Regions from separate parts of the Tritonibacter sp. SIMBA_163 genome, predicted to be linked through region 1. Evidence: riboswitches for the same ligand, from Rfam matches in the RefSeq annotation. Region 1 holds a riboswitch; each other region holds the start of a gene.
The links. A riboswitch is a leader RNA that binds a small molecule or an ion and turns the genes downstream of it on or off. The one in region 1 is predicted to bind cobalamin.
Positions count from the first base shown of each region.

Region 2: another riboswitch for cobalamin. It lies ahead of R0J92_RS18320 (aromatic ring-hydroxylating oxygenase subunit alpha); the one in region 1 lies ahead of nrdH (glutaredoxin-like protein NrdH).
Region 3: another riboswitch for cobalamin. It lies ahead of R0J92_RS19805 ((2Fe-2S) ferredoxin domain-containing protein); the one in region 1 lies ahead of nrdH (glutaredoxin-like protein NrdH).

Region 1 covers NZ_JAWJBP010000014.1:23,478-25,737, reverse strand. The annotation lists gene nrdE (class 1b ribonucleoside-diphosphate reductase subunit alpha) at 1-285, opposite strand, end outside; gene nrdI (class Ib ribonucleoside-diphosphate reductase assembly flavoprotein NrdI) at 267-689, opposite strand; gene nrdH (glutaredoxin-like protein NrdH) at 705-926, opposite strand; cobalamin riboswitch at 1,026-1,220, opposite strand; gene R0J92_RS16690 (GFA family protein) at 1,302-1,682, opposite strand; gene R0J92_RS16685 (ATP-binding protein) at 2,131-2,260, shown strand, end outside.
Region 2 covers NZ_JAWJBP010000019.1:5,986-8,245, reverse strand. The annotation lists gene R0J92_RS18325 (hybrid-cluster NAD(P)-dependent oxidoreductase) at 1-139, opposite strand, end outside; gene R0J92_RS18320 (aromatic ring-hydroxylating oxygenase subunit alpha) at 146-1,372, opposite strand; cobalamin riboswitch at 1,510-1,716, opposite strand; gene R0J92_RS18315 (response regulator) at 2,229-2,260, shown strand, end outside.
Region 3 covers NZ_JAWJBP010000025.1:17,450-19,709, reverse strand. The annotation lists gene R0J92_RS19810 (ABC transporter substrate-binding protein) at 1-113, opposite strand, end outside; gene R0J92_RS19805 ((2Fe-2S) ferredoxin domain-containing protein) at 100-819, opposite strand; cobalamin riboswitch at 906-1,121, opposite strand; partial or broken gene R0J92_RS19800 (histidine kinase N-terminal 7TM domain-containing protein) at 1,343-2,260, opposite strand, start outside.

The DNA of each region.
Region 1 (2,260 bases):
GAACCGGAATTTCTTGGCAAAGGCCGCGTCCCAGATCTGGTGGAGGAAACTGCGCTCGTATTGATCGAGCACAGCCGCTTCATAGAAGCCTTCCTTGACCAGATAGGACAGCTTTTCCTCCAGCGAATGAAAGAAAACGGTGTTCTGGTTCACATGCTGCAGGAAATATTGCCGTGCCGCCATGCGGTCGGCGTCAAACTGGATCTTCCCCTCATCATCATAGAGGTTCAGCATCGCGTTCAGGGCATGATAGTCGAGATCGGCGGTTACGCTTGCGTCAAGCATGTCTGGCTCTCCTGTGCTGCCCAGAACCGGGCAAGGCCCGCGCGGATGCGGGTAATGTCTGTTTCGGTTCCCGCCAGTTCAAAGCGGTAGAGAACGGGGACGCTGCACTTGCGTGCGATGACCTCACCGGCAAGGGCAAAGGTCGCACCAAAGTTGCGGTTGCCTCCCGCGATCACGCCCCGCAGGAAGGCGCGATTGCGTGTGTTGTTCAAAAGCCGAATGACCGGCTTGGGCACTGCGCCGCGCCCTTCGCCGTCGGCGAAGGTCGGAGACACCAGTACAAAAGGCGCGTCCAGCTCAGGCGGCGGCCCTGCCTGCGGCAGCCGCAGAGCCTCCAGCCCGAGGCGCTCCACCAATCGGGCCGTGTTGCCCGATCGTGAAGAGAAAAAGACGAGCCCGGCCATCCGATCAGCGCCGGATCAGGCCAGACGGCCGATCAGGTCGGGGCGAAACCCGGCCCAGTGCTCTTGGCCAGCGACAACCACAGGGGCCTGACGGTAACCAAGGCCCTGTACCATTTCCATTGCGGCAGCATCTTCGGTCAGATCGATCACGTCGAAAGAAATCCCCTTCGCCTCGAGTGCGCGGGTGGTGGCGGTGCATTGCACACAGGCGGGTTTGGAATAGACGGTGATGCTCATCGGCAAAGGGTCCCTCAGGTTTTGTCTGCTTGGACGAAAGGGGACACGGAACCCGGCGCCGAAACAGCACCGTGTCACGCGTCCGGGCCCTCCGCCGCGGTCGTCGTTGTCTGCTTTGGCAGGTCTCCTGGCTTCACGGCTCAAATGCCCAATCCCGCCTTCCCAATGCGTAGTGCGCATCAGTGGCCCAGGGTGGACTTGCCGCTTACAGTTGCGGGGGCAGCGTCGGTTTTTCACCGATTTCCCTCATTGCTTGCGAGTCGCCTCACAAGAACCAAAGCAACACGATATTGATGCAGATCCAGCAAATGGTCAATATATGGTGTATGGTTTCTTCAGGGAAGTTTTCCACAGAGGCATGTGGATAGCTGCGCGCTAGTCTTCTTGGTGCCGGTTTTGATCGTGTTGCGGGCGGCCGTCGAGCGCAGGAAGCCAGCTTTCACGCCGCTGCACCCAGAGTTCATACTCTGGCGCAAACATGTCCGGCTTATCCAAGGCGCCCAGATGCACTTCTATCTCATCGCCGCTTTTGGCAAAAACGGAGGATCCACATGTAGGGCAGAAGTACCGCTCCTGATAGTGGCGCAGATCACCGCTGACGGTCACGTTTTGCTGCAAAAATACTGCGGCGCAGTAAAAGACCGCACCGTGATGCTTGCGGCAGTCGAGACAGTGGCACATGCCAACGCGCAACGGCGGTCCGACTGCTGTGATCTGGACACTTCCACACAGGCAGCCCCCTGTCACCGTCGTCATCTTGCGCCTCCACATCTCGCGTCCACAAAAGTTTAGCATGTCGCGTCGGTGCGATGAAAGGCTCTCATGGTGACAGGTTCGCTGGCGGCGGGCCGACGGGCCGGGCGGTGTTCCGTCCGGGAAAGCTCGGAGAATGTCATTTATTGTGCCGCCAGTACATCAGACCGACGCTATCTGCGCCGTCGCACCTTGGCAGGGGCCGTAGGCAATCCCCTCCGGCGTTCTTGTCTCTTTGCCGACGGCATCCCTCATCGCGAGGGTCTGGGCGCTGGCAGGGATGCAGGCGGATGTCGTCATGCCCAAGGCTGCGCAATTCAGCGCATTTGAACCTCCGGAAGACCTCCATGTTCAATTTTGGTTTAGAGAAACTCGGTACTAGGATATGCTCGGTTAGATGTTGCCCCCGGCATACTGCGGTAGGTGCTCTCCTGCACAAAGGGACAAACGCGTGAAACGACTGCAAGTGAACGAACTCTATGCCATATTGGATGCTATAGGCATGGCGGTAATCGTTTTGGAAGTCGGTGACGACCAGATCCCCCGATATATAGCGATCAACAAACGGTCGCGGGAAATCG
Region 2 (2,260 bases), on a different contig from region 1:
GACCGGGATCAAAGTCGAACAACGCCCCGGATGGCGCCTTGAAGGTGAATGAGGCGGTGTTCTCCATCTCTGGAATGATGGAGACGCATTCCAGCATCTCAGTATCTTTCCAGATTGTGCGTTCACTGATTTTCGGCATGTTCTGTTACTCCGCCGCCAAGGTCTGAGGGGCGCAATTGCGCTTGAGGGTATCGAGGTACCACTGCACGAACTGCAGCACGCCGCTTTCCTGAACCTGGGAATAGGGACCGGGCTCGTAGGCAGGTGAATTGATGCCCATCTGATTGTACTCGACCACTTCGCGGTCTTCGTCGTTGGTTGCGATCCAGACCTCGGTCAGTCGGTTGAGGTCATAGTCCACCCCTTCAACAGCATCCTTATGGACCAGCCATTTGGTGGTGACTTCGGTTTCGGTCGCACTGATCGGAGTGACCCGGAACACAATGGAATGGTCCGACAGGAAGTGGTTCCAGGTGGTCGGGTAGTGGAACTTCAACAGCGATCCGGCGTCGGCGAACGGCGCCCGCCCCAGCCAGCGTCGCACAGCGGTCTTACCATCGAGCGTATAGCTCTCGGCGCCCTCTTTCAGCGGCATGCGGGCCACGCGAAACTGACCATCAGCGTTCAGATAGAATTCCGCCGGCATCCCTGCCTGCTCGCAACGGTTGAAATGCGCCTGCAGAGTTGCGGGCGTTTCGCCGCCTTCGATACCGGTGATCGATGGATCATCCGGGAATGTCCGGCACAGCGACGGGTGGTTGCCGCCACAGTGATAACACTCACGGTTGTTTTCCCAGACCAGTTTCCAGTTGCCCTGCTCGACGATCGAGCTCTCATATGCAACCTTGGCATTCGACAGGTCGTGCACCTCCAGGTAGGGGCGTGTGATCTCTGCAAAATGCTCAAAGTCCGGCGCCTCATCCGCAAGGCAAATGTAGACGAGCCCGGCAAGTTCACGACAGTGCACTGTCTTCAAACCGTGCTTGCTGGCATCAAAGTCCGGTCCCATGTCTCGGGCCCACAGCAGGCGACCATCCAGCTCATAGGTCCACTGGTGATAGGGGCAGACCAGCTTTGGGTTGTTGCCCTTCTTCGCTTTGCAGATCACCGATCCCCGGTGACGGCAGGAGTTGTGAAACGCACGGATTACGTCGTCGGAACCGCGCACGATGATCACGTTGTACGTTCCAATCTGCTGGGTGACGTAGCTGCCTGATTTTTCCAGCTCGCAGGCGGGAATGGCAAACAGCCACTCCTTGTAAAAAATCTCCTGCAGATCGGTCTGGAACACATCAGCATTGTTGTAAAATGCCTGCGCCAGCCCGTGCCCCGGCTGGTGATTTGCGATCAGCGCATTGATATTGCTGTTCATTTCCTGACTCCCCTGCCGCCTGCGTCCGACATGTGCGGCGCGACTGCGGTTGGTTGGTTGTTCGGACGGCACAGGGAACCCGTTAGGCCGCGGCGGAGGAAGCCGCGCCCTGCAAGATGCCCAAACCGCCGCCCGCGGTTGACGATATCTGTTGAGGCTGGTTTCCGGGCTCAGGAACTGACCAATTGGTCGGAGCGCAACGCCTTCCCGGGGTCCTCCACCCAGTGGCTGATGTCGCGCGCGCGGGTTCCATGACCGTTGCGGGGGCAGCGCCGGAGTTTCACCGGCTTCCCAAATTCTCCACACGGATCGCTCCGCGCAGCACCTCTTGGGACTGAGTTGTACCGAGATTCGAAAAACCAGATCCGCGAATTGCGACATTGTTTATTGAGTTCGAGACAAGCGCGACGTCCGCGCCACAATTCTTGCTCGGCGTCGTCCACACTGCCCCCCAAGACGGACATGACCGCAACGGAGCGCTCAATACGCGCCGATGCAGTCGGCGTGGCGAACACGGGGGTCGCACAGGGATCTTCGATGGTCCTGACCGCATGCCGCAGATGGTAAGGGCGCGCTGCGTATCCATGCCGCACACGATGTCGGTGTTCAGAACATCGAGACGTGCTTTCGTCCGTTTTACCATCATCAAGTGGGCGCAAACGCTCCAATAAAAGCAACATATGCGATGGTTTGGCGAATTAAATGATACGGCTTTCCGCATTTAAGCAGGAGTTCATTAATTCAATTCGACAAGTCTTTCTTTTGAAAACACGTTATCTTTGGGGATAACATTCAGGTGCGGTGCAAGGAGCAGTACGGCTTCAACCGCAACTTGTTGTGAGTAAAAGGTCAAAACATGTCGAAAATGAACGTACAAGACTACGCACT
Region 3 (2,260 bases), on a different contig from region 1:
GATGGCACGCTTTCAAACGTATGAGACACGCCGCAGCTTTCGACTTTGATAGGGTCAGCGTGTGCGGCGGAAGCAAAAAGACCAAGCGGCAGCAGCAGGCTACGCAGTTTCATGGGAGACTCCAGTTTGATGGAAAATAAGTGATTCAAGCCTGCCACCGCGCGCAAGAACGGTGGCGACAAAATTCTGAATGTCCGCACGGTCCGCCATGCGATACCAGTCCCCACGCGGGTAGTGCACGATCACCGGGCCGGCGTTGCAGGGAAAAACACAGCCCGTCGTGGTGACGAGACAACTGTCCGCAAGCCCTGCCCGACGGATTTCGACTTTCAGGACGTCGGCGAGGTTTGGGGCGTCTTTCACGTGACAGCGAGGCCCCGTGCAGACCAACAAGTGGTGCTGATGAGCTGGCGGCAGGTCCCAGCCCTTGCCTCTTTCCCCCTGTGGCTTCGCAGAAATTCGGCGCATTGGCAGCTCAGCCCGGGCGACTGCAGTGATCACGCCCATGTCACTTTCTGGGCTGGCAGAGAAATACAGCTCGGGCACTGGCAGGTCCTGCCGGGCAAGCCATGCGCCTGCAGCCCCGGGAAGCCATTTCTCCAATGACTGCGAAAACGGCAACCCCACGGGCCGCAGATCAATTCGTGTTGCGCCGCGTGCGCACAATTCATCAAGAGCAGACCAGAGGCCCGCTCCTTCCGCTTCCAGCCGGATCGCCAATGCAGGACCCGCAGTTGCGCCTTCGAGCTTTTGTGCCAACATGGCAAAGCGTTGCGCGCTCACATAGGTGGCGGAAATCAGGTAAAGATACGCGTGCATACCAACCTCCTGACAGGAGACGGGTCGCTGCGGTTCATAAGACCTTTGGCATCTGTCATCACGTCCTCCGCAGGCCCACCGCCCGCTTGGTTTACAGTCGTGATGGCAGGTCTCCTGACTTGCGGATCATTGCGCTCTCGTCCCTTCCCGATCCCGGTGGATCAGTGGTGCGTGACGGGGCACTTGCCGCTTACAGTTGCGGGGGCAGTTTCGGATTTGGCGCCTCTGGGCTCCTCCTCACCGAATTCCCTTTTCATCCCACTTGCCTTTGGCGTCGGGGAACCATCGCCCCTCTCTTGCGTCAGCAGCGCAATCCCTGTCAAGCGGCATGGCGAAACTGTCGTCGTTGCTTCAGACTGCATGATCACGCGAAAATATATATGCCACGTGCGCCGAGATAGACCATTCGATCACTTCCCGGGAGAAGGTCTCGTGCACAGATAGTGGTATGGAGCCTGTTCTTGACGGTCTTGTTTGCGCAATAGGTCCTGCCCAATGCCGTCTGCCTGCCGGGTCATGCCGGTTACCGCGGCAACGCCGCCTTGTCTTCGGCGCACTGCGCGACCTTGCGGCGAACGGTTTGGATCATCTTAAGAAATGGCTCTTTGGACACCGGCTTTGCCAATACCTCATCCATGCCCGCCGACAGGTAGTGAGCAGATTGCTCCGGCATCGTATTCGCGGTCACAGCCACAATAAACCCGGGTTCGCGCCCGCCTGCCTGCTCCAGAGAACGGATCCGTCGAGTGGTCTCGACCCCATCCATTCCAGGCATTTGAATATCCATCAAGATGATATCGAACGCCAGATCCCGCGCCAGTTCGATTGCTTCTGCTCCACTTGAGACGGATTGAACCCGGCAGGATGATGAGGACAGGAACTTTTCCAAAATGAACCTGTTTGTCTTGTTGTCGTCGACCACCAGAACATCCATCACGGGCATAACGGGCAATACATCTGAGAACGCGTCAGGGCGGTTTTCGAGATCCAAGATATCATCTGCCGGGATCAAGGGCAGTCTGATTTCGAATACCGCACCCTTCGTAGCGGAAGGAGCCAGCCGCAATTCCCCCCCCATCAGATGACAAAGCTCTCGGGAGATTGAAAGCCCCAGGCCAGTGCCACCGAATTTTCGCGTATCACTGCTATCGGCCTAACGAAACGGCTGGAAGATCGCATCACGAGCCTCGTCGGGCACCCCAGGCCCGGTATCGCTGACACGCACCAATAGGGTCATGCCATCGTCAATGGCTGTGGCGCTTATCAAAACCTGTCCGACTTCGGTAAACTTGACGGCGTTTGAAACGAGGTTGTGCAGTACTTGTCGAAACCGGTGAACATCCCCGTTGATAACCTTGGGCAAGCTGTCCTCGATGTCGATGCTCAACGTCAATCCCTTCTCGCCCGCCGTTGCCGCGAACAGGGAGCCTGCGCCCTTGAC